One region of the Streptomyces ortus genome, then DNA from elsewhere that is predicted to be linked to it. Evidence: predicted binding sites of a transcription regulator. Region 1 holds the regulator's gene; each other region holds the start of a gene.

The links. Region 1 encodes HrcA, which represses chaperone genes, less so after heat shock. Its sites were predicted from a motif close to TTNGCACTCNGNNNNNCNGAGTGCNAA; they were not measured.
Region 2: groES (co-chaperone GroES) is a predicted target of HrcA. The motif match lies at 4,891-4,917, and genes of this name have one in related genera.
Region 3: groL (chaperonin GroEL) is a predicted target of HrcA. The motif match lies at 2,254-2,280, and genes of this name have one in related genera.

What each region holds. Positions count from the first base shown of each region.
Region 1 covers NZ_JAIFZO010000002.1:1,466,074-1,472,119, reverse strand. Annotated here, with positions in the region: gene dnaJ (molecular chaperone DnaJ) at 1-290, opposite strand, end outside; gene hrcA (heat-inducible transcriptional repressor HrcA) at 291-1,307, opposite strand; gene K3769_RS09790 (MBL fold metallo-hydrolase) at 1,557-2,357, shown strand; gene K3769_RS09785 (DUF3097 domain-containing protein) at 2,428-3,231, shown strand; gene K3769_RS09780 (adenosylcobinamide-GDP ribazoletransferase) at 3,295-4,116, opposite strand; gene K3769_RS09775 (hypothetical protein) at 4,212-4,979, shown strand; gene K3769_RS09770 (phosphatidylglycerol lysyltransferase domain-containing protein) at 4,990-6,046, opposite strand, start outside.
Region 2 covers NZ_JAIFZO010000002.1:2,510,852-2,516,897, forward strand. Annotated here, with positions in the region: gene purE (5-(carboxyamino)imidazole ribonucleotide mutase) at 1-458, shown strand, start outside; gene K3769_RS14365 (dipeptidase) at 473-1,651, shown strand; gene K3769_RS14370 (class I SAM-dependent methyltransferase) at 1,648-2,871, opposite strand; gene K3769_RS14375 (polysaccharide deacetylase family protein) at 2,962-3,858, shown strand; partial or broken gene K3769_RS41130 (polysaccharide deacetylase family protein) at 3,855-4,623, shown strand; gene groES (co-chaperone GroES) at 5,062-5,370, shown strand; gene groL (chaperonin GroEL) at 5,488-6,046, shown strand, end outside.
Region 3 covers NZ_JAIFZO010000002.1:2,053,923-2,059,968, forward strand. Annotated here, with positions in the region: gene thrC (threonine synthase) at 1-1,088, shown strand, start outside; gene K3769_RS12385 (MoaD/ThiS family protein) at 1,145-1,420, shown strand; gene K3769_RS12390 (cold-shock protein) at 1,832-2,038, shown strand; gene groL (chaperonin GroEL) at 2,442-4,070, shown strand; gene K3769_RS12400 (NADH:flavin oxidoreductase) at 4,363-5,487, shown strand; partial or broken gene K3769_RS12405 (NmrA/HSCARG family protein) at 5,717-5,935, opposite strand; gene K3769_RS12410 (SbtR family transcriptional regulator) at 5,831-6,046, shown strand, end outside.

The DNA of each region.
Region 1 (6,046 bases):
AACGCGTCCATGATGTCCGAGAAGTTCCCGAAGCCACCGGCGCCGAAGCCGCCCGCGCCTCCGCCGCCCTGCTGGGACAGCGGGTCGCCGCCGAGGTCGTAGACCTGCTTCTTCTGCGGGTCCGACAACACCTCGTAGGCGGCGTTGATCTCCTTGAAGCGCTCTTGCGTCTTCGGATCGGGATTGACGTCCGGGTGCAGCTCGCGGGCGAGCCGCCGGAATGCCTTCTTGATCTCGTCCTGGGACGCGTCGCGGCGCACGCCGAGTACGGCGTAGTAGTCCGTGGCCACTTACGACTCCGCCAGGATCTGTCCTACGTACCGTGCCACCGCTCGTACCGCTCCCATCGTTCCGGGGTAATCCATGCGTGTCGGTCCGACCACACCGAGTTTGGCGACTGCTTCGCCGCCCGAACCGTAGCCGACCGAGACCACAGAAGTGGAGTTGAGTCCCTCATGGGCGTTCTCGTGACCGATCCGTACGGCCATGCCCGAATCGTTGACCTCACCCAGGAGTTTGAGGAGCACGACCTGCTCCTCCAACGCTTCGAGCACCGGACGGATGGTGAGGGGAAAATCATGTCCGAAGCGCGTCAGATTGGCGGTTCCGCCGATCATCAGCCGCTCCTCGGTCTCCTCGACGAGAGTCTCCAGGAGGGTGGAGAGCACGGTCGCGACCGTGCCCCTGTCCTCCGACTCGAAGGCGTCGGGGAGATCCTGCACCAGTTGGGGGACATCCGCGAAACGGCGCCCCGTGATCCGGCTGTTGAGACGCGCGCGCAGATCCGCCACGGAGACCTCCCCGAAGGGGGCCGGACAGTCCACCATGCGCTGCTCGACCCGCCCGGTGTCCGTGATCAGTACGAGCATGACGCGGGCCGGGGCCAGCGCGAGCAGCTCCACATGACGCACGGTCGAGCGGGTCAGTGACGGGTACTGGACGACGGCCACCTGGCGGGTGAGCTGTGCGAGGAGCCGCACGGTCCGCCCCACGACGTCGTCGAGGTCGACGGCGCCGTCCAGGAAGTGGTGGATCGCCCGCCGCTCGGGCGGGGTCATCGGTTTGACGCCCGCGAGCTTGTCGACGAACAGGCGGTAGCCCTTGTCCGTGGGGATGCGCCCCGCACTGGTGTGCGGCTGCGCGATGTACCCCTCGTCCTCGAGGACCGCCATGTCGTTGCGGACGGTCGCCGGCGAGACGCCCAGCCGGTGTCGTTCCGTGAGCGCCTTCGAGCCGACCGGCTCCTCCGTGCCCACGTAGTCCTGGACGATGGCGCGCAGCACTTCGAGTCTGCGTTCACTGAGCATCGCGCACACCTCCCGTGGTCTTCCGCGCGGTCATCGGTCGTGATCGGTCGTCTTCGGTGGCCTCGCCTGGCACTCAGCGCGCGCGAGTGCCAGCATCCCCGCGCCAAGTGTACGGCCGGTGGGTACGGGCCGGGCAAGGGCGGGCCTGCGATGTCGTGACGCCGGGCCACATCGGACAGCCGACGTGTACGAGGGTGTCCCGCTCTGTCGGGAACATGCGGGCGCCGCCGACGGGGTTAGCGTCGGCGTATGGACGTGACATGGGAAGGGTCCGGGGGCGACGGGTCCGGCTGGGAGGAACTCTCCCCGTACGTGGGGCGCTGCCGCCTGCCGGTGTGGGACTGCACGGCCGGGCTCGTGGTCGGCGAGGACGCGGCGCTCATGATCGACGCGGGATCGAGCGTACGGGAGGGCGCGCGGCTGCGGACACGGGCGCTACGGGCGCTCGGGGGCGGGCGGTCACCGGGGAGCGGGCGGTCGCCGGGTGACGGGCGGTCGCCGGGGAGCGGGCGGGTCACGCATCTCGCGCTCACCCACCCGCATTTCGACCATGTCTTCGGGGCGGCGGCGTTCGCGGGGGCCGAGGTGTTCACGGCGGTGGGCGCCGAACTGGTTCTGGGCGAGGGCCGGGAGGAACTGCTCGCGGACGCGGTGCGCAACGGCGCCGATCCCGAGGAGGCCGCCGAGGCGGCGGACCTCCTGGTACGGCCCCGGCATCTCGTCTCCGGCGAGTGGACACTGGACCTGGGCGGGGGCCCGCAGGTCCTGCTGGCGAACGTGGGCCCCGGCCACACGGGCCACGACCTGGCCGTCCTGGTCGCCGCGCCCGGCTCTCCGGAGATCGTCTTCTGCGGCGACCTGGTCGAGGAGTCAGGCGAACCCCAGGCGGGACCGGACGCCGTGCCCTCCCAGTGGCCCGCCGCGCTGGACCGCCTGCTGGCCCTCGGCGGCGAGGACGCGCTGTACGTGCCCGGGCACGGGGCGGTGGTGGACGCGGCGTTCGTCCGGGCCCAACGGGAGGCGCTGGCGCGGCGTTTCGACGTACCGTGAACGGTCTTCGTGCCTGCCGAGGGGGTGTCGGTGTGTCTGCCGGGGCCGGGCTTCTCCTATCGTCATCCGAATGCGCCAGTACTCAGCGGATCTGACCCCTCCGTGGAAGAAGCCCAAGCCCGTCCCCGAGGTCGCGGCGGAACCGGGGCTCGTGGTCGAGGAGCCCGGGACCGGGTTCTGCGGTGCCGTGATCCGCTGCGAAGCGGGGACGGTGACGCTGGAGGACCGCTTCGGCAAGCACCGCGTGTTCCCGCTGGAGCCGCGCGGCTTCCTGCTGGAGGGGCGCGTCGTGACCCTCGTACGCCCGTCCGCCGCGCCGCTACGCCCCACGCGCACGGCGTCGGGGTCGGTCGCCGTGCCCGGGGCGCGGGCCCGGGTCGCCCGGGCGGGACGCATCTACGTCGAGGGCCGCCACGACGCCGAACTGGTGGAGCGGGTGTGGGGCGACGACCTGCGCATCGAGGGCGTCGTCGTCGAGTACCTGGAGGGCATCGACGACCTGCCCGCGATCGTCGACGAGTTCGACCCCGGGCCGGACGCGCGGCTGGGGGTCCTCGTGGACCATCTGGTCCCCGGTACAAAAGAGTCGCGTATCGCGGAGGCGGTGACGAGCGAGTACGCACTGGTCGTGGGCCACCCGTACATCGACGTCTGGGAGGCCGTGAAGCCGTCGTCCGTGGGCATTCCGGGCTGGCCCCGGGTGCCGCGCGGGCAGGACTGGAAGACGGGGGTGTGCCGTTCTCTCGGATGGCCGGAAAACACCGGGGCTGCGTGGGAGCGGATCCTGGACTCGGTCCACTCGTACCGGGACCTCCAGCCGGAACTCCTCGGCCGAGTGGAAGAACTGATCGACTTCGTCACGACCTCGGAGTAGCCCATTCGCAGCCCCCATGCGGGACGGGAACGGGTAGGGGCGGCGGGGGCGGAGAGATCGCCGCTAGGCGAAGAGGCAGAACGCGACCAGCGCGACGGTCACGGCGGTCTCTTCGAGCGCGCCGAAGACATCCCCGGTCACCCCACCGAAGCGCCGCACACACCGCCGCAACACCCCCTCGGCGACAACACAGCCGAGCACAACGGCCAGCACGGCCCCCAGCACCCCGTACACCCCGAGCGCCACCCCGACCCCCGCTGCCGCAACCGTCACACCGCCCGCCACAAGGACCGCGCCCCGCACGGACACCACCCCCGCCACCACCGCCCCCAACCCCTCCGCCCGAGCGGCAGGCACCCCCGCCCGCGCGCCCAGCGTGAGGGCGAGGCGGCCGACGGTCCCGGCCACGACCGCCGCGAGAACGCCCCGCCCCCACGACTCCCCGTACGCCTGAGCGAGCGCCGCCACCTGCGCGAGCAGGACGAACAGCAGCGTGATGACCCCGAACGGGCCGATGTCCGACTGCTTCATGACGCGCAGCGCGTCCTCGGCCGGCTTGCCGCTGCCGAGACCGTCGGCGGTGTCGGCGAGGCCGTCGAGGTGGAGGCCGCGGGTCAGGACGGCGGGCACGGCGGCGCTCGCGACGGCCGCGAGGAGCGGGCCCGCGCCGAGCACCAGCAGGAGCAGCCCGGTCGCCGCGGCGAGGACGCCCACGGCGAGACCGGCGACGGGCGCGAGCGACATCCCGGCGCGCGCCGCCCCGCGGTCCCAGCGCCGCACGGTCACGGGGAACACGGTCAGCGTGCCGAAGGCGAAGCGCAGCCCGTCGGCCCAGAACGCCGCGGACGTCTCGGGCGGGGGGCCGGGCGGCGGGGGCGTGGACACCGGCGCAGATTACCGGTCACCGCCCACGGAACGACCACCGGACGGCCGTCGGGCGACCGGGAGACGTCCACGGCAGCCGTGGATAAAGTGCGCACATGGGGCATTGGTGGACACGGAACATCATCGAGCCGGGAAAGCTGCCGCTGCTGCTGGCGCTGACCTCCTTCGTCCTCACCTTCGTGATCACCCGGATCGTGGTCCGGCTCATCCGGGCGGGCAAGGGCCCGTTCGGCAACGTGAAGGCGGGCGGCCTGCACATCCACCACGTCGTCCCCGGGGTCGTGCTGACCGTGATCGGCGGCTTCGGCGCGGTGGGCAGCGACCGGCACGGCTTCGGCTCGGCCGTGTTCGCCGTGGTCTTCGGCATGGGCGCGGGCCTGGTGCTCGACGAGTTCGCGCTGATCCTCCACCTCGACGACGTCTACTGGAGCGAGGAGGGCCGCAAGAGCGTCGAGGTCGTGGTGGTCACGGCGGCGCTGGTCGCCCTGATGCTCAGCGGTTTCCTGCCGTTCGGCGTCAACGACCTCACCGAGAACGAACTGCACGACCGCGCCGGTCTCGTCCTGAGCATCGGGCTGAACTTCGTGATCGCGCTGCTGGCGCTGAGCAAGGGCAAGGCCCGGATGGCGATCTTCGGGGTGATCGTCCCGCTCGTGGCCCTGGTCGGCGCGATCCGGCTGGCCCGCCCCGCGTCACCGTGGGCCAGGCGCTTCTACCGCCGGCGGCCGAGGGCCCGGGCCGGAGCCTGCCTGCGGGCCTACCACCACGACCGCCGCTGGGCGGGACCGCGCCGCAGATTCCAGGACCTGATCGGCGGCCGGCCCGACCCGAAACCCGCACGTTCCCTGCCTGAACGCTCCTGAACGGGCCTACTCAGCCGTGCGAGTCCAGGCGCTTGCGGTGCAGCCACTTCGGCAGGCCCGGCGCCTCCAGGAAGCCCTCCGCGCGGGCGGCGGCCAGGCCGATGCGCGGCAGGTCGGCGCTCTTCTCGAAGAGCAGGAACCGCGGTTCCCAGATGGGCCGGTACTTGGCGTTGGCGCGGTACAGCGACTCGATCTGCCACCAGCGCGAGAAGAAGCTGAGCAAGGAGCGCCACAACCGCAGCACCGGCCCGGCGCCGAGGCGCGCGCCGCGTTCGAAGACGGAACGGAACATGGCGAAGTTGAGTGAGACCTGTGTGATCCCGAGCTCGGGGGCCCGCTGGAGGAGCTGGATCACCATGAACTCCATGAGCCCGTTCTCGGAGTCCCGGTCCCGCCGCATCAGGTCGAGGGAGAGCCCGTGGGGCCCCCAGGGCACGAAGGACAGGACGGCCCGCAGCTCGCCGTCCCCGTCGCCCTCCTCCCCGCCGCCGTCGCGGCATTCGAGCATCACGCACCGCCCGTCGCCCGGGTCCCCGAGCCGCCCCAGCGCCATGCTGAAGCCGCGCTCGGTCGCCCCGTCCCGCCAGTCGTCCGCGCGGGCGAGGAGGTACGCCATCTCGTCGGCCGGGATGTCCTCGTGCCGCCGGATGCGTACCTGGTAGCCCGCGCGCCGCACGCGGTTGTAGGCCTGGCGGACGGTCCGCATGGCCCGCCCGTCGAGGGTGAACTCGCCCGTCTCGACGATCGCCTCGTCCCCGAGCTCCAGCGCGTCGAGACCGTGCCGGGCGTAGACGGTCCCGGCCTCCTCGCCCGCGCCCATCACGGCCGGGATCCAGCCGTGGGCGCGCGCCTCGGAGAGCCAGGGCGCGATGGCGCCGGGCCACGCCTCGGGATCGCCGATGGGGTCGCCGGAGGCCAGTGAGACCCCGCCGACGACCCGGTAGGCGACGGCGGCCTTGCCGGTCGGCGACCACACCACGCTCTTCTCGCGACGCAGCGCGAAGTAGCCGAGGGAGTCCCGGTCGCCGTGCCGGCCGAGCAGGGTCCGCAGCCGTTCCTCGTCGTCG
Region 2 (6,046 bases), 1.0 Mb from region 1:
CCGAGTTCGAGATCCCGTACGAGGTCGACGTGGTCTCCGCCCACCGGATGCCGCGCGAGATGATCACGTACGGCGAGGAGGCGGCCGGGCGTGGCCTGAAAGCGATCATCGCGGGCGCGGGCGGCGCCGCCCATCTGCCCGGCATGCTCGCCTCGGTCAGCCCGCTGCCCGTGATCGGCGTACCGGTCCCGCTGAAGTACCTCGACGGCATGGACTCGCTGCTGTCGATCGTCCAGATGCCGGCCGGGGTGCCGGTCGCCACGGTCTCGGTGGGCGGCGCGCGCAACGCGGGCCTGCTCGCCGCCCGCATCCTGGCCACGCACGACGAGGAACTCCTCGCGAGGATGCGTGACTTCCAGCAGGAGCTGAACGACCAGGCCACCGAGAAGGGCAAGCGGCTGCGCGCCAAGGTCGACAGCGGCGCGGGCACGGGCAGCGGCTTCGGCTTCGGAAAGTGACGGACGTGACCACCATGCCTTCTCTCGAAGAAGCCCGCGCGTTCCTCGCCGAGTTCCCCGTGGTCGACGGCCACAACGACCTGCCCTGGGCGCTGCGCGAGCAGGTCCGCTACGACATCGGCGCCCGCGACATCGCCGCCGACCAGAGCGCCCATCTGCACACCGACCTGGCGCGGCTGCGCGCGGGCGGCGTCGGCGCGCAGTACTGGTCGGTGTACGTGCGCTCGGACCTGCCCGGCGCGGTCACGGCGACCCTCGAACAGATCGACTGCGTACGGCAGTTGATCGAGCGCTACCCCGCCGATCTGCGGGGCGCCCTGACCGCCGCCGACATGGAGGCGGCGCGTGCCGAGGGCCGGATCGCCTCGCTGATGGGCGCCGAGGGCGGCCACTCGATCGACAACTCCCTCGCCACGCTGCGCGGCCTGTTCGAGCTGGGGGTCCGCTACATGACCCTCACCCACAACGACAACATCGCGTGGGCGGACTCGGCGACCGACGAGCCGGTGGTCGGCGGTCTGTCGGCGTTCGGCCACGGGGTCGTCCGCGAGATGAACCGTCTGGGCATGCTGGTGGACCTCTCCCACGTGGCCGCCACGACCATGCGGGACGCGCTGGACACGTCCACCGCGCCGGTGATCTTCTCCCACTCGTCCTCGCGCGCGATCTGCGACCATCCGCGCAACATCCCGGACGACGTGCTGGAGCGCCTGCCCGCCAACGGCGGGGTGGCGATGGTGACGTTCGTACCGAAGTTCGTCCTCCAGGCCGCCGTCGACTGGACGGAGGCCGCCGACGAGAACATGCGCGAGAAGGGCTTCCACCACCTCGACTCGACCGCCGAGGCGATGAAGGTCCACCAGGCCTTCGAGGAGTCCACCCCCCGCCCGGTCGCGACCGTCTCGACGGTCGCCGACCATCTCGACCACATGCGTGAGGTGGCGGGCGTCGACCATCTGGGTATCGGCGGCGACTACGACGGCACGGCGTTCACCCCCGACGGCCTGGGCGATGTCTCCGGCTACCCGAACCTGATCGCGGAGCTCCTGGACCGCGGCTGGTCGAAGCGGGACCTCGCCAAGCTGACCTGGCAGAACTCGGTACGGGTGCTGGCCGCGGCCGAGGACGTGGCACGCGACGAGCAGTCCCGCAGGGGCCCGTCGAACGCGACCCTGGAGCAGCTGGACAATTAGTTTTCCGGTGCGGTGACGGGGTGCCCCAGGAGCATGGTGGGGGCGCCCTGCACCCGCGTCAGGAACACGGTCGCCGAGTGCGGGCCCTGCGGCTTCACCTTGCGCCGCAGCTCCTCCGGCTCGACCGCGGATCCGCGCTTCTTCACGGTCAGGACGCCCACCTCGCGCTGCCGCAACAGCGCCTTGAGCTTCTTGACGCCGAACGGGAGCCGGTCGGTGATCTCGTAGACGGTCGCGTACGGGGTGGCCGTCGCGGAGTCCGCGGTGACGTAGGCGATGGTCTCGTCGACCAGCCCTCCGCCGTCCAGATCCGCGGCCACCTCGGCGACCAGGTGCGCGCGGATGACGGCGCCGTCGGGCTCGTACAGGAAGCGTCCCACGGGCCGTACCGCGGGATCGGGCAGTCCGCGGCCGAGGAGGGTGCGCGGGCCGGGCAGCAGGGTCGCGCGGACCGAACCCGCCTCCCCGGTGCCGAACCACAGCACGGCCTCCTTCACGTCCCCGGCGTCCGAGATCCACTCGGCCCCGGCCTCGGTGGGGACGGCCTCGTGCGGGATGCCGGGGGCGACCTTCAGCGCGGCGAGGGGTGCCTTCAGGGCCGCCTGGACGGCCCACGAGAGGGGCGGTGAGTACGACTCGGGGTCGAAGATCCGCCCGCGCCCGCCCCGGCGCCCCGGATCCACGAACACGGCGTCGTACCCGGCGGTGTCGACCTCGGTGACATCGGCCTCGCGCACCTCGATCAGCTCCGCCAGCCCGAGCGTCTCGGCGTTCGCGCGGGCCACGGCCGCGGTCAGCGGGTCCCGGTCGACGGCCAGGACCCGGATGCCGGCACGGGCGAGCGCGATCGCGTCACCGCCGATGCCGCAGCACAGGTCGGCCACGGACCGCACCCCCAGTTCCCCGAACCGCGCGGCACGGTACGCGGCGACGCTCGCCCGGGTCGACTGCTCGACCCCGTTCGGCGTGAAGAACATCTCCGCCGCGTCCGCCGCCCCGAACTTCGCCGCGGCCCGCTGCCGCAGCCGCGCCTGCCCGAGCGCGGCCGACACGAGGCCGACGGGGTGCTCGCGCCGCAGCCGCGTCGCCACGGCCAGTTCCTGGGCCGGTTCGCTGCCGCGCACCTCGTCGAGAAGGGCTCGTCCCTCGGACGTACGGAGGGCGGCGAAGGAGGCGAGCGGAGAGTCCGGCGACGCGGCCGGGGGATCGAGGTCGTTCACCGCCCCATTGTGGGCCAGTCGGTGGACGGCACGCGCGCGACGGCGGTGTCGGGCCGGGGGAGGGCTTGTGACCTGGGAGTATCCGGCACCATGCGACTTGTACGACAAACTGACAGTTTTCGGTCAAGGGTGCGGGGAACCGCAAAACCGGCCCGCATGGCCCTGACCCTGCTGACAGCCACCGCCCTGGCCACCGCCTGCTCGACCCCGGCCCCCAAGGACACCGAGCCGGCCGCGGGCCAGCAGGCAGCCGCCGAACTCCGCCAGGAGCAACGCGCTTACGCCGCCGCGGTCAAGAGATGGGGCCTGGCCAAGACCCCGCTGCCCGCACCGCCGGCCCCGGCGAGGAAGCCGCACATCCCCACCCGTGACGGCTTCGAGGTGGACGACCACGACGGACTGCCCCCCGTCTTCACGACGATCCCCACCAAGGACAAGGTCGTCTTCCTCACCATCGACGACGGCGCGGAGAAGGACCCGGCGTTCCTGCGGATGATGCGCGAGCTGAAGATCCCGTACACCGCGTTCCTCAGTGACTACCTGGTCAAGGAGGACTACGGGTACTTCGGGAGGATGGGCGCCGACGGGGTGTCCCTGAACAACCACACCCTCCACCACCGCTTCATGCCGGGCCTGTCGTACGCCGCGCAGAAACGCGAGATCTGCGGGATGCAGGACGTGATCGAGAAGCGGTACGGGAAACGCCCGACGCTCTTCCGGCCGCCGTACGGCAACTACAACGAGGACACCCTGCGGGCCGCCAAGGCCTGCGGCATCAAGGCGGCCCCCCTCTGGAACGAGGAGGTCTTCGTCGACCGCTGGGAGTACCGGGAGTGGGACCGCGACCTGCGCCCCGGAGACATCGTTCTCAGCCATTTCCGCGGCAAGGAGGACTGGAAGGGCACGATGCCCGACATGGTCCGCCGCTTCCTGAAACTGATCACCGACAAGGGGTACGCGGTGGCGCGCCTGGAGGACTACCTGTGAGGCGGCGGGGGGCCGCGGCCGTTCTGCTGGCGGGCGTGCTCTGTCTCACCGGCTGCGCCCAGTCGGTCGACCCGATCGAGCGGCTGGGCAAGAAGGCGGCGCAGAAGGTGCGCACGCACGGGCCGGCGGTGGAGGCGTACCGCCGCTGGGGCCTGAGCGGCCCGCTCGCCGCCGCGCCGCGCCCGTCCGTCCGGCGGCCCGCCTTACGGGCCGCGGGGCCCGGGCTGCCGCCCGTGGTGGACCGGGTCCCGACCCGCGACAAGGTCGTCTTCCTGACCTTCGACGACGGCGCGGAGAGGGATCCGCGGTTCGTCGACCTGGTCCGGGAACTGCGGCTGCCGGTCAGCGTGTTCCTCACGGACAGCGTGGTGGGGCCTGGGTACGCGCACCTGGGGCGGTTGCGGGCGGTCGGTGCGAGCGTGCAGAACCACACGCTCGACCATCCGTATCTGCCGGGGCTGCCGTACGAGGGGCAGCGGGCGGAGATCTGCGGTCAGCAGGAGAAGCTGAAGCAGCGGTTCGGGGTCCGGCCTCGGCTGTTCCGGCCTGCCGTACGGGGAGTACGACGGGGACACGCTGCGGGCGGCGGGGACTGCGGGGTCGCGGCGGTGGTTCTCTGGCGGGGGTGGGGGCGGTTGCGGGCGGGTGACATTCTCCACTGCGCGGGAGGCGGGGAGGGTGGGGGTGGGCTGACCGGTGGGTGGTGGGGGTGCTTCGGCGCGTGCAGGCGGAGGGGTTCGCCGTGGGCGCCTGGAGGACTACCAGGGGCCCCGGAGAGGGTTCTCGCCCCCGCCGCCCCTTCCCGTCCCCGACCACACATGGGGGCTGTGCCCCCTCGCCCCCGTTGCGCAGTTCCCCGCGCCCCTAAGGGGGCTGGGGGGTGGGGCGCAGCCCGGCCCCCAGGGGCGCGGGGAACTGCGCGGCCAGCTCTTACTGGGTCCACCAGCGAAGACACCTCCCCCTGTCCGACGTAAAACGGGCGCCAGGAACCCCGCTCCGGGGTGTTCGGATGCCGCCAACCGCCGGAGGTGATTGGCACTCCGCTTGACCGAGTGCTAATCCCGGTCATAGTCTCGGCTCTGGCACTCACCGCAGGAGAGTGCCAATAGCGACGGGCAGGTCCGGCACCCGCGACGACGGATCCACCTGGTCGCCACCTCAGACAGTTAACCCCGTGAGATCTCCGAAGGGGGAGGTCGGATCGTGACGACCACCAGCTCCAAGGTTGCCATCAAGCCGCTCGAGGACCGCATTGTGGTCCAGCCGCTCGACGCCGAGCAGACCACCGCCTCTGGCCTGGTCATTCCGGACACGGCGAAGGAGAAGCCCCAGGAGGGCGTCGTCCTGGCCGTCGGCCCGGGCCGTTTCGAGAACGGCGAGCGTCTCCCGCTCGACGTCAAGACCGGCGACATCGTGCTTTACAGCAAGTACGGCGGCACCGAAGTGAAGTACAACGGCGAGGAGTACCTCGTCCTCTCGGCCCGCGACGTGCTCGCGATCATCGAGAAGTAATTCACCCAGGTTTGCTTTGAACTGCGCCCCTGGCCCCAGCGAGTACTGAACGCGAGTACTAAAAAGCGCCGGGTGCCAGGGGTGCCGTTCGTTTTTTGAGAGGACTGAATCAGCTCCATGGCGAAGATCCTGAAGTTCGACGAGGACGCCCGTCGCGCCCTTGAGCGCGGCGTCAACAAGCTTGCCGACACCGTGAAGGTGACGATCGGCCCCAAGGGCCGCAACGTCGTCATCGACAAGAAGTTCGGCGCCCCCACCATCACCAACGACGGTGTCACGATCGCCCGCGAGGTCGAGCTCGACGACCCGTACGAGAACCTCGGCGCCCAGCTGGTGAAGGAGGTGGCGACCAAGACCAACGACATCGCGGGTGACGGTACGACCACCGCCACCGTGCTGGCCCAGGCGCTCGTCCGCGAGGGCCTGAAGAACGTCGCCGCCGGCGCGTCCCCCGCCCTCCTCAAGAAGGGCATCGACGCGGCCGTGGCCGCGGTCTCCGAGGAGCTCCTCGCGACCGCGCGCCCCATTGACGAGAAGTCCGACATCGCGGCCGTCGCCGGTCTGTCCGCCCAGGACAGCCAGGTCGGCGAGCTCATCGCCGAGGCGATGGACAAGGTCGGCAAGGACGGTGTCATCACCGTCGAGGAGTCCAACACCTTCGGTCTGGAGCTGGACT
Region 3 (6,046 bases), 590 kb from region 1:
CGAACATCTGGCGCTACGCGCCGCTGCTGCCCGTCCCCGCGGACGTGGCGGACAAGCCGAACATCAACCCCGGCTGGACCAAGCTCGTCCAGGCCGACAACCTGGCGCGTGAGCTGGGCGTCGACGCCGGCAAGCTCTTCGTCAAGGACGACTCCGGCAACCCGACGCACTCCTTCAAGGACCGCGTCGTCGCCCAGGCGCTGGAGGCCGCGCGCGCCTTCGGCTTCACCACCCTCTCCTGCTCCTCCACCGGCAACCTGGCGGGCGCGGTGGGCGCCGCCGCCGCGCGGGCCGGTTTCCGTTCCTGCGTGTTCATCCCGCACGACCTGGAGCAGGGCAAGGTCGTCATGGCCGCGGTCTACGGCGGCGAGCTCGTCGGCATCGAGGGCAACTACGACGACGTGAACCGTTTCTGCTCCGAGCTGATCGGCGACCCGGCCGGCGAGGGCTGGGGCTTCGTCAACGTCAACCTGCGGCCGTACTACGCGGAGGGCTCCAAGACCCTGGCGTACGAGATCTGTGAGCAGCTCGGCTGGCGGCTGCCGGACCAGCTGGTCGTGCCGATCGCCTCCGGTTCGCAGCTGACGAAGATCGACAAGGGGCTCAAGGAGCTGATCCAGCTCGGCCTCGTCGAGGACAGGCCGTACAAGATCTTCGGTGCCCAGGCCGAGGGCTGTTCACCGGTGTCCGTCGCCTACAAGGCCGGGCACGACGTCGTACGCCCGCAGAAGCCGGACACGATCGCGAAGTCGCTCGCGATCGGGAACCCGGCCGACGGGCCGTACGTGCTCGACATCGCCCGCCGGACGGGCGGGGCTGTGGAGGACGTGAACGACGACCAGGTCGTCGACGCGATCAAGCTGCTGGCGCGGACCGAGGGGATCTTCGCGGAGACCGCCGGCGGGGTGACGGTGGGGGTCGCGAAGAAGCTGATCGAGAGCGGGCTGCTCGACCCGACGCTGACGACCGTCGTCCTCAACACCGGGGACGGTCTGAAGACGCTGGACGCCGTGGCCTCCGACACGGGGCTGACCGCGACCATCCGTCCGAACCTCGATTCCTTCCACGAGGCCGGGCTCGGGTCCTGATCGCCGTCCGCCCGCACCGCACCGCAGCCCTACCTGCCCTACCTGTTGGAGGTCCCGTGAGCGTCAACGTCCGTATCCCCACCATCCTGCGTACCTACACGGGTGGTCGGGCCGAGGTGGCCGCCGAAGGGGCGACCCTCGCCGAGGTCATCGCCGATCTGGAGAAGAACCACACCGGTATCGCGGCCCGTGTCCTGGACGACCAGGGCAAGCTGCGGCGGTTCGTCAACGTGTACGTGAACGACGACGACGTCCGCTTCGAGCAGGGTCTGGAGACGGCCACGCCGGACGGCGTCGGGGTCTCGATCATCCCGGCGGTCGCCGGCGGCTGAACCGCCCGCCCCGTTCGTCGAATTGCCCTCTCCGCGCCCGAAGCGGAGGGGGCAATTCTGTATGGTTGAGCGCGGTACAGTTGGGGAAGCTGCTCCGCTTCTCCAGGTCGGCGCTTGAGAGTTCGCGCCCGGGACCCGCCAAGAAGCAGCCAAAGTAACTGTTCATTTTGAGCCATTTATGGCATTTACCGGGCCCGACTTGCCCTGAATCTTCGTAAATGCTTCACATATTTCCGATCATCCGTGCCCGGAATTCTCGTCGGATTGACCTGTTGCAGAGGGCAGTTGGACGGATACATTCAGCCGCGGTCGACGCGTTCCGGCGCACACCCCCAACCGTTGGGGGGTGAGGTCTGACCCGGATCCGCGAAGTGCGGGTCTGTGCAAGGGCCAGTAATAGGGGAGTTAGGCATGGCTCAGGGCACCGTCAAATGGTTCAACGCGGAGAAGGGGTACGGCTTCATCGCGGTCGACGGTGGTGCGGATGTATTCGTCCACTACAGCGCGATTCAGATGGACGGCTACCGCACCCTGGAAGAGGGTCAGCGGGTCGATTTTGAGATCTCGCAAGGCCAGAAGGGGCCGCAGGCGGACATGGTCCGGCTGGCGACCGGCTGAAGCACGCGCCGACTTACTGCAGCGACGTTCTTCTTCCGAAGGGCCCGTACCTCCCGGGTACGGGCCCTTCGGCATGTCCGGGTCCGGGTGCGGGTCCGGGGCGGGTCCTGGTCAGGTCCGGGTCGGGATCGGGGTCGGGCGCGGGCGCGGGCGCTTCAAGGTCATCCTGCGCCCTCTCCTCGCACCCCCTCCCACCTGCGGATCATCGAGAGGCGCTTGCACTCGCATGGGTCGAGTGCTAATCATTGGCGTTAGCACTCTGAAGGTGAGAGTGACAACGAGGACCGGGTCAGTGAGGCCCGCAGGCCGGGTGGGGCAAGGAACCACGAGGTCTGCAGGCCGTCCGTCGCGGGCGCGGGCGCGGTCCTGGAGATTCCACCCCAGTCCGGGAGGACCACTTCACATGGCCAAGATCATCGCGTTCGACGAGGAGGCACGGCGCGGTCTCGAGCGCGGGATGAACCAGCTCGCCGACGCCGTCAAGGTCACCCTTGGCCCCAAGGGCCGTAACGTCGTCCTAGAGAAGAAGTGGGGCGCCCCCACGATCACCAACGATGGTGTTTCCATCGCCAAGGAGATCGAGCTCGAAGACCCGTACGAGAAGATCGGCGCAGAGCTGGTCAAGGAAGTCGCCAAGAAGACGGACGACGTCGCCGGCGACGGAACGACCACGGCGACCGTGCTCGCCCAGGCGCTGGTCCGCGAGGGTCTGCGCAACGTAGCCGCCGGTGCCAACCCGATGGCCCTCAAGCGCGGTATCGAGAAGGCCGTCGAGGCCGTCTCCGGTGCCCTTCTTGAGCAGGCCAAGGATGTCGAGACCAAGGAGCAGATCGCTTCCACGGCCTCCATCTCCGCCGCCGACACCCAGATCGGCGAGCTCATCGCCGAGGCGATGGACAAGGTCGGCAAGGAAGGCGTCATCACCGTCGAGGAGTCCCAGACCTTCGGTCTCGAGCTTGAGCTCACCGAGGGTATGCGCTTCGACAAGGGCTACATCTCGGCGTACTTCGCCACCGACATGGAGCGTATGGAGGCCGTCCTCGACGACCCGTACATCCTGATCGCCAACTCGAAGATCGCCAACGTCAAGGACCTGCTCCCGCTCCTCGAGAAGGTCATGCAGGGCGGCAAGCCGCTGCTGATCATCGCCGAGGACGTCGAGGGCGAGGCGCTGTCGACGCTGGTCGTCAACAAGATCCGTGGCACCTTCAAGTCCGTCGCCGTCAAGGCTCCGGGCTTCGGTGACCGCCGCAAGGCCATGCTCGGCGACATCGCCATCCTCACGGGCGGCGAGGTCATCTCCGAGGAGGTCGGCCTGAAGCTGGAGAACGCGGGTCTGGACCTGCTGGGCCGTGCCCGCAAGGTCGTCATCACCAAGGACGAGACCACGATCGTGGACGGCTCCGGCTCGGCCGACCAGGTCCAGGGCCGGGTCAACCAGATCCGTGCCGAGATCGAGAACTCCGACTCGGACTACGACCGCGAGAAGCTCCAGGAGCGTCTGGCGAAGCTGGCCGGCGGCGTGGCCGTCATCAAGGCCGGTGCCGCCACGGAGGTCGAGCTCAAGGAGCGCAAGCACCGCATCGAGGACGCCGTTCGCAACGCGAAGGCGGCCGTCGAGGAGGGCATCGTCGCCGGTGGTGGCGTGGCTCTGCTCCAGGCTTCCTCGGTGTTCGAGAAGCTTGAGCTCACGGGTGACGAGGCGACCGGCGCCAACGCCGTGAAGCTCGCCCTGGAGGCCCCGCTCAAGCAGATCGCCGTCAACGGTGGTCTCGAGGGTGGCGTCATCGTCGAGAAGGTCCGCAACCTGCCCGTCGGTCACGGCCTCAACGCCGCGTCCGGTGAGTACGTGGACATGATCGCCGAGGGCATCATCGACCCGGCGAAGGTCACGCGTTCCGCCCTGCAGAACGCCGCGTCCATCGCCGCGCTGTTCCTCACCACCGAGGCCGTCATCGCCGACAAGCCGGAGAAGGCCGCGGCCGGTGCCGGTGCCGGTGGCGGTATGCCGGGCGGTGACATGGACTTCTGATCCGGCAACGGATCGGCGGCCCACCGCCACGGCACGCACCCACCGCTGCCGCGGCACCGCTCCACCCCAGCTGCACGAACCGAGGGCGGCACCCCACTCCAGGGGTGCCGCCCTCGGCCGTTCCGGATTGTGTGCGGGCCGGGTCCGGGATCGTGGCCGGGGTCACAGAGGTGGGCGCGGGGGGAGGCGGAATGCCTTGCGGGCCACGTTGGTTGTTCGGGGAGTTGTTTATGCGTATGCACATACCCGGTGGGATGTGCAATTCCCTCCCCCCCCCACGAGGAGTCCCCACGTGACTGTCGCCCCCTCCGCCTCCCGCGCCGCCGAGGTTCTTTCCCGGCCCGTGGCCCTCAACGGTCTGACCGTTCCGAACCGGATCGCGATGGCGCCGATGACCCGGCAGTTCTCGCCGGGCGGCGTTCCGGGGGAGGACGTGGCGTCGTACTACGCGCGCCGCGCCGCGGCCGGTGTCGGTCTCATCGTCACCGAGGGCACGTACGTGAACCACGAGTCGGCCGGGAACAGCGACAGGGTCCCGCGGTTCCACGGGGAGGAGCAGCTCGCCGGATGGGCGAAGGTCGCCGCGGACGTGCACGCGGCGGGCGGGACGATCGTGCCTCAGCTCTGGCACATCGGCATGGTGCGCGCCGCCGGTGAACCCCCGTTCGCGGACGCGCCCGCGGTCGGCCCGTCCGGCCTGCGCCTGGACGGCACCGCCGGTCAGGGCAAGGAGATGACCCGGGCCGACCTCGACGACGTCATCCAGGCCTTCGCCGACGCTGCGGCCGACGCCGAGCGCATCGGCTTCGACGGGGTCGAGCTGCACGGCGCGCACGGCTACCTGCTCGACCAGTTCCTGTGGGCGGGCACCAACCGCCGCACGGACGGGTACGGCGGGGACCTCGTCGCCCGTACGAGGTTCGCCGCGGAGATCGTGGCCGCGGTGCGGGCGGTCGTCTCGCCCGCCTTCCCCGTCCTCTTCCGTTACTCGCAGTGGAAGCAGGACGTCTACAAGGCGCGCCTGGCGGAGACGCCGGCGGAGCTTGAGGCTCTGCTGGCCCCTCTCGCCGCGGCCGGTGTGGACGCCTTCCACGCGTCGACGCGGCGCTACTGGCTGCCGGAGTTCGACGGCTCCGACCTGAACCTGGCCGGCTGGACGAAGAAGCTCACCGGCAAGCCCGTCATCACCGTCGGGTCGGTCGGCCTCGACGGGGACTTCCTCAAGGGGTTCCGTGGGGAGGGTGCGCCGGTCAAGGGCATCGACGACCTGCTCGACCGGCTGGAGAACGAGGAGTTCGACATGATCGCGGTCGGCCGCGCGCTGCTTCAGGACCCGCAGTGGGCCATGAAGGTGCTGGGCGGGCGGTTCGGGGAGCTGGGGGCGTTCGAGGCGGGGGCGCTGCGCTCGCTCAGCTGAGGGGCGGGGTGCGGGTGCGGGGGCGGGTTCGGGTACGCGTTCGGCTGGGGCCGACGGGGGTGGTTGCGCAGTTCCCCGCGCCCCTTAAATGCGAAAGATTGCGCCGTTCCCCGCGCCCCTAAAAGCCGAAAGGCAAGGGACTGCGCCGTTCCCCGCGCCCCTGGGTACTCAGGGGCGCGGGGAACGGCGCAACGGGGGGTTGGGGGCGGAGCCCCCAGGTGGGGCCCGGTCAGGGTGTCGGGGGCAGGTGGTGTTGTGCCCACTGTCCGAAGGGGGTCAGGGGGATGCCCAGGTCCCTGGCGTACTGGGGGCGGCCGGGCTGGCCGACCACGTTCAGGCGCTCGTGCGAGGCGCCCATCGGCGGCATGCCCGCGGCCAGCGCCTCCTCCTCCGTCATGTCCGGCGCGGACAGCCGCGTACCCAGTGCCTGGGAGAGGATCTCGGCGAGAACTCGTGCTCGCGGGCGTTGGAGGAGGCGGGGGATCCGCTGCTTCACCGCGCCGCGCGGGACGGCGCGGTGGCGGAGGGGGTCACCGTCGCCGACCTGATCACGCTCGCG